2 regions of the Ectopseudomonas hydrolytica genome follow, and region 2 is predicted to be linked to the other one. Evidence: predicted binding sites of a transcription regulator. Region 2 holds the regulator's gene; the other holds the start of a gene.
The links. The regulator sigma-54, encoded in region 2, starts transcription at its own class of promoters, with help from an activator protein. The targets are predictions, from matches to a motif close to ANTGGCATNNANNTTGCTNT.
Positions count from the first base shown of each region.

Region 1: a site for sigma-54 is predicted at 2,347-2,366, ahead of glnA (glutamate--ammonia ligase). Genes of this name have one in related genera too.

Region 1 covers NZ_CP099397.1:4,771,514-4,774,867, reverse strand. The annotation lists gene L1F06_RS22455 (DUF4124 domain-containing protein) at 1-10, opposite strand, end outside; gene L1F06_RS22450 (DUF4124 domain-containing protein) at 13-579, opposite strand; gene glnA (glutamate--ammonia ligase) at 845-2,251, opposite strand; gene L1F06_RS22440 (hypothetical protein) at 2,395-2,583, opposite strand; gene thiI (tRNA uracil 4-sulfurtransferase ThiI) at 2,582-3,354, shown strand, end outside.
Region 2 covers NZ_CP099397.1:991,679-995,032, forward strand. The annotation lists gene rapZ (RNase adapter RapZ) at 1-178, opposite strand, end outside; gene ptsN (PTS IIA-like nitrogen regulatory protein PtsN) at 181-645, opposite strand; gene hpf (ribosome hibernation-promoting factor, HPF/YfiA family) at 658-966, opposite strand; gene L1F06_RS04475 (RNA polymerase factor sigma-54) at 1,065-2,558, opposite strand; gene lptB (LPS export ABC transporter ATP-binding protein) at 2,695-3,354, opposite strand, start outside.

The sequences.
Region 1 (3,354 bases), 1.5 Mb from region 2:
GCAGACGCATATTCAATTGGCGGGCTTCGGTGTTGGACGGGGGGGCGGCGGTGTCTGGCGCGCCGGGCTGTTCAGGCTGATGCGCTGCACGGTAAAGGTTTCGGTCGCGCTCTGCTGGATGATGCGCTCACCTGCAACGACCGCCACCGCCAGGCTGTGCTCGCCGCGGTCGACATTGGTCAGTTGCAGGCTGGGTACGTTACTCGCCTGGCCGTAGGGCTCGCCATCGAGGATCAGGCGCAGGCGATGGCCCGGCTGCAGGCGGGGCTCGATATTGACGCTGACGATAAAGGTGCCGTTGTTGGCGCGCATGGCTTCGTCGTCCGGAATGCCGGTCAGGCGCAGCACCGAATAGGGTGCCTCGGACTGCGGCGAGCTGGCGCCGGTGCTCTCGGCCGGCGCCTTGGGAACCTGCATTTCCACGGTGTTGGTCGGCGGCAGGTCGACGCTCTCGGCCGCCGTGCCGTCAGGCGGCTGGTTGGTATACACGGTATTGCCGTTGGCGTCGGTGTACTTGTAGATCTGCGCGCTGGCCGGCAGAGCCAGGGCGAGCAGCAGGCAGGCGAGTAATGGGCGCATGGGCCGGTCCTTCCTCGGGTGGTGCCCTAAGCCTTGCACTGCTATGGGTTCCTGGCAAGCGCGGGGCGCTGTGGCTGTGATGTTTGGCTACAAATCGGTTCGGGCCATGGGGCCGCCCAGGCTGTGCGCAGCCTATTCTGCAGATTCTCTGGCGCTGTGGCTTTCGGTGCGCGCGGCGCACCCTACAGGTGGGAAATGAAAAAAGCCCCGCCAGGCAGAGCCGGGCGGGGCTTTCAAGCGCGCCGTCAGACGGCGCGAGTCTGGCTTAGACGCTGTAGTACAGGTCGTATTCCAGCGGGTGCACGAAGGTGCGCACCTTGATTTCTTCTTCGCTCTTCAGCTCGATGTAGGCATCGATGAAGTCGTCGGAGAACACGCCGCCCTTGGTCAGGAACGCGCGGCCCTTGTCCAGCTCTTCCAGGGCTTCCTTCAGGCTGCCGCACACCTGCGGGATCAGCTTGCCTTCTTCCGGCGGCAGGTCGTACAGGTTCTTGTCGGCTGCATCGCCCGGGTGGATCTTGTTCTGGATACCGTCGATACCGGCCATCAGCAGGGCAGCGAAGGCCAGGTAGGGGTTGGCAGCCGGGTCCGGGAAGCGCGCTTCGATACGGCGGGCTTTCGGGCTGGCAACGTAGGGGATACGGATCGAGGCGGAACGGTTGCGAGCCGAGTAGGCCAGCATCACCGGTGCTTCGAAGCCCGGAACCAGACGCTTGTAGGAGTTGGTCGACGGGTTGGTGAAGCCGTTCAGGGCCTTACCGTGCTTGATGATGCCGCCGATGAAGTACAGGGCGGTCTCGGACAGACCGGCATAGCCTTCGCCGGCGAAGGTGTTCTTGCCGTCCTTGGAGATCGACATGTGCACGTGCATGCCCGAGCCGTTGTCGCCGTACAGCGGCTTCGGCATGAAAGTGGCGGTCTTGCCGTAGGCATCGGCCACGTTGTGCACGCAGTACTTCAGGGTCTGAACTTCGTCAGCCTTGGCCACCAGGGTGTTGAACTTCACGCCGATTTCGTTCTGACCGGCAGTGGCCACTTCGTGGTGGTGCACTTCGACGACCAGGCCCATTTCTTCCATGGCGTTGCACATGGCGGTACGGATTTCGTGGTCGTGGTCGCACGGCGGAACCGGGAAGTAACCGCCCTTGACGGCCGGACGGTGGCCCTTGTTGCCGCCTTCGACGTCGCCGTCGGTCATCCAGGAGCCTTGCTCGGAGTAGATCTTGAACATCGAGCCGGAGATGTCGGACTTGAACTTCACTTCGTCGAAGATGAAGAACTCGGGCTCGGGACCAACGAATACGGTGTCGCCGATGCCGGTGGTCTTGAGGAACTCTTCGGCGCGCTTGGCGATGGAGCGCGGGTCGCGGTCGTAGCCTTGCATGGTGCTCGGCTCGATGATGTCGCAGACCAGGATCAGGGTCGGCTCTTCGGTGAACGGGTCCAGCACGGCGGTGTCGTCCACCGGCATCAGGATCATGTCGGAGGCTTCGATGCCTTTCCAGCCATGGATGGACGAGCCGTCGAACATCTTGCCGTGCTCGAAGAAGTCTTCGTCCAGGGCGTCACGGGCCGGCATGGTCACGTGGTGCTGCTTGCCCTTGGTATCGGTGAAGCGCAGGTCTACCCACTTCACGTCGTGTTCTTTGATCAGTTGAACAGCCTTAGACATGTTGTCCTCCAGGTGGAAAAGGCTCGTATCGATGAGCCCCGATATGTGCGGTGAAGCCCGGCGGGATAGTCCGTCAGGGCGACCTGCCTCACAAGGGAGCAAATTGCATGCCAGTGCCCTTTATTGGGCAGAGGCCGCGAAACTCAGGCGCTGCGCCGCCTGCGCGGCAAATCCGCATGGATATTTGCACCATTTAAGGGCTGCAAAATATTGGAAAGACCTATTTTGGTGCGCTCTCTCGATGCTGCAGTATTTTTGGTCAAAGCTTGAGCAATTTCCGCTATAATCCGCGCCCCTGTTTTTTCGTCGCCTCGAGCGGGCGCTTTATTCATGAAGCTGATCGTCAAAGTTTTCCCGGAAATCACCATCAAGAGTCGCCCGGTGCGCAAGCAGTTCATCCGCCAGTTGGGGAAGAACATCCGCGCTGTGCTGCGCGATCTCGACCCTGAGCTGCGGGTCACCGGTGTCTGGGACAACCTCGAGGTGGAAACCGACCTGGACGATCCCAAGCTGCTCGCCGAGATGACCGAGCGCCTGCGCAACACACCGGGCATCGGTCTGTTCCTCGAGGTCAACGAATATCCGCTGGGCGATCTGGATGCGATCACCGAGCACTGCAAGCGCCACTACGCCGATCAGCTGCCGGGCAAGATCTTCGCCGTGCGCTGCAAGCGCGGCGGCAAACATCCCTTCAGCTCCATCGACGTCGAGCGCCATGTCGGCTCGCGCCTGCGCCAGGAGTGCAATGCCGTCGGCATCGATCTGAAGAAGCCGGAAGTCGAAGTGCGCATGGAGATCCGCGATCAGCGCCTGTTCGTGGTGCACAACCGTCACGAAGGCCTGGGCGGCTACCCGCTCGGTTCGCTGGAGCAGACCCTGGTGCTGATGAGCGGCGGCTTCGACTCCACCGTGGCGGCCTATCAGATGATGCGCCGCGGCCTGGTCAGCCACTTCTGCTTCTTCAATCTCGGTGGTCGTGCCCATGAACTGGGCGTAATGGAAGTGGCGCACTATATCTGGCAGAAGTTCGGCCGCTCGCAGCGCGTGCTGTTCATCAGCGTGCCGTTCGAGGAAGTGGTCGGCGAGATTCTCGGCAAGGTCGA
Region 2 (3,354 bases):
CGATCGACACGGCCACCTGCGGCAGCAGCATCTCGGTATTGAGCAGGGCGCGTTCGGCCAGGTCCGGCAACAGGCCGGCAGGCAGGTTGTCGATGCAGTAGAAACCGTTGTCCTCAAGTACATCGAGGGCGGTGCTCTTGCCCGAGCCGGAGCGACCGCTGACGATGATCAGGCGCATGCTTATAGACCGTTCTGAATGTCCACGACCACCTGGTAGAGATCTCCGCCACTCGCTGCCTGGCGCAGACGTTCACGTACATCCTGACGGTCGAGCATGCTGGCGATCTGGCGCAGCAGCTCCAGATGGGCATCGGTTGCCGCTTCCGGTACCAACAGGACGAACAGCAGATCCACCGGCGCACCGTCGATGGCGTCGAAGTCGACGGCGGTCTCCAGGTGCAGCACGGCGCTGATCGGAGCACTGCAGCCGGCCAGGCGGCAGTGGGGAATGGCGATGCCGTTGCCGAAGCCGGTGGAACCGAGCTTCTCGCGGGCGATAAGGCTTTCGAAGATATCCTGGGCGTCCAGGTCGGGCAGGTCGCGCGCCACCAGGTTGGCGATCTGTTCGAGCACGCGTTTCTTGCTGCCGCCCGGCACGTTCACCAGGGAACGGCCGGGGGTCAGGATGTTTTCAAGTCGGATCATGGATGGGGAATGTCAGCGGGCCGTGGCGCCTTGCAGGCGTTCGAGCTGCTTTTCCTTGTGCTTGATGAGTTGACGGTCGAGTTTGTCGGCCAGCAGGTCGATGGCTGCGTACATGTCCTGGTGTTCTGCGTTGGCGACGACTTCGCCGCCGGCGACGTGCAGGGTGGCTTCGATCTTCTGCTTGAGTTTCTCGACCTCCATGGTCACCTGAACGTTGGTGATCTTGTCGAAGTGGCGTTCCAGTCGGCCCAGTTTCTCGCCGATATAGTCACGCAGGGCGTCGGTCACATCCAGCTGATGTCCACTGATGTTGACTTGCATACCGCTTTCTCCTTGTTGCCTTGTGTAAGAGACGGGTCATGTGCGACCCGCCGCCGGAACACGTTGGCCTGGGACCTGGGGTCTCCAGTCGATCTGGCCTACATCAGTCGCTTGCGCTCACTGGAGGGCGCTATGCCGAGGGACTCGCGGTACTTGGCGACCGTCCGACGGGCGACTTGGATGCCTTGTGCCTCCAGTAAACCAGCGATCTTGCTGTCGCTCAACGGCTTTTTCGCGTTTTCTGCGGCGACCAGTTTCTTGATGATGGCGCGGATCGCGGTGGACGAGCATTCGCCGCCCTCGGAGGTGCTGACATGGCTGGAGAAGAAATATTTCAGCTCGTAAATGCCACGCGGGGTGTGCATGAACTTCTGTGTGGTGACGCGTGAGATGGTCGACTCGTGCATGCCCACCGCCTCGGCGATATCGTGCAGAACCAGAGGCTTCATCGCCTCGTCGCCATAGTCGAGGAAGCCGCGCTGATGCTCGACGATCTGCGTGGCCACCTTCATCAGCGTCTCGTTGCGGCTCTGCAGGCTCTTGATGAACCAGCGCGCCTCCTGCAACTGATTGCGCATGAAGGTGTTGTCGGCGCTGGAGTCGGCGCGTTTGACGAAGCCGGCATACTGCGGGTTGACGCGCAGGCGCGGCATCGCCTCCTGGTTCAGTTCCACCAGCCAGCGGTCGTTGTGCTTGCGTACGATCACGTCCGGCACCACGTATTCCGGCTCGCTGGATTCGATCTGCGAACCCGGGCGCGGATTGAGGCGCTGGATCAGGTCGATGACCTGCTTGAGCTCGTCTTCCTTGAGTTTGGTGCGGCGCATCAGCTGGGCGTAGTCGCGGCTGCCGAGCAGTTCCAGATAGTCGCTGACCACGCGCTGGGTTTCACTGAGCCAGGGTGTTTTGGCGGGCAGCTGGCGCAGTTGCAGCAGCAGGCATTCACGCAGGTTGCGCGCGCCGATGCCGGCGGGTTCGAACTGCTGGATGCGGTGCAGCACCACTTCCACTTCGTCCAGCTCGATGTCCAGCTCGGGGTCGAAGGAGTCGGTGACTTCTTCGAGCGATTCTTCCAGGTAGCCGTCGTTGTTGATGCAGTCGATCAGGGTGGCGGCGATCAGCCGGTCCTTGTCCGACATGGGGGCCAGGTTCAGCTGCCAGAGCAGATGGCTCTGCAGGCTCTCGCCGCTGGAAGTACGGGTGGTGAAATCCCACTCGTCGTCGTCATTGCTCGGCAGGCTGCTGGCGCTGGTCTGGTAGATGTCTTCCCAGGCGGTGTCGACCGGCAGCTCGTTGGGGATGCGTTCGCCCCATTCGCCCTCTTCCAGGTTGTCCACCGTCGGCGCGGTTTCCTGGTAGCTCTCTTCCTTGGCCGGGGAAGGGGGGGCGCTCTCTGCGCCGTCGGCCATGGGGTCGCTGTTGTCGAAGTCGTCGCCGTCTTCCTGGCGCTCGAGCATGGGGTTGGATTCCAGGGCTTCCTGGATTTCCTGTTGCAGGTCCAGGGTCGACAACTGGAGGAGGCGGATAGCCTGTTGCAGCTGCGGGGTCATCGTCAGCTGCTGGCCCATCTTGAGGACTAGCGATGGTTTCATTGCAGACCTTAATTTACTGGCGAGTTACGCCTTCCACATCAGGGCGCCGAAGCGCCGCCAGGAAGCAAATTATATGCCTGAACTTCTGGGCTTTGCCTAGAGGCTGCCATATTTCTGTAGCGAAACAGCGGGCAGCCTACAGGCGGAACTCGTGGCCCAGGTAAACCTCTTTCACCGTCTGGTTGGCGAGGATGGTCTGCGCATCGCCCTCGGCGATCAGCTGGCCATCGTTGACGATATAGGCGGTTTCGCAGATATCCAGGGTTTCGCGCACGTTGTGATCGGTGATCAGGATGCCGATGCCCTTGGCCTTGAGGTGATGGATGATCTGCTTGATGTCGCCCACCGAGATCGGGTCGACGCCGGCAAAGGGCTCGTCGAGCAGGATGAACTTGGGGTTGGTGGCCAGGGCGCGGGCGATTTCCACGCGGCGCCGCTCGCCGCCGGACAGGCTCATGCCCAGGCTGTCGGCGATATGGTGGATGTGGAACTCCTGCAGCAGGTTCTCCAGCTCTGCCTGACGCCCGGCGCGGTCCAGGTCCTTGCGCGTCTCAAGGATCGCCATGATGTTGTCGGTCACCGACAGCTTGCGAAAGATCGAGGCTTCCTGCGGCAGATAACCGATGCCGGCACGGGCGCGACCGTGCATCGGCTGATGGCTGACGTCGAGGTCGTCGATCAGCACGCGGCCCTGATCGGCGCGTACCAGGCCGACGATCATGTAGAAGCAGGTGGTCTTGCCGGCGCCGTTGGGGCCAAGCAGGCCGACGATCTGGCCGCTTTCGATGCTCAGGCT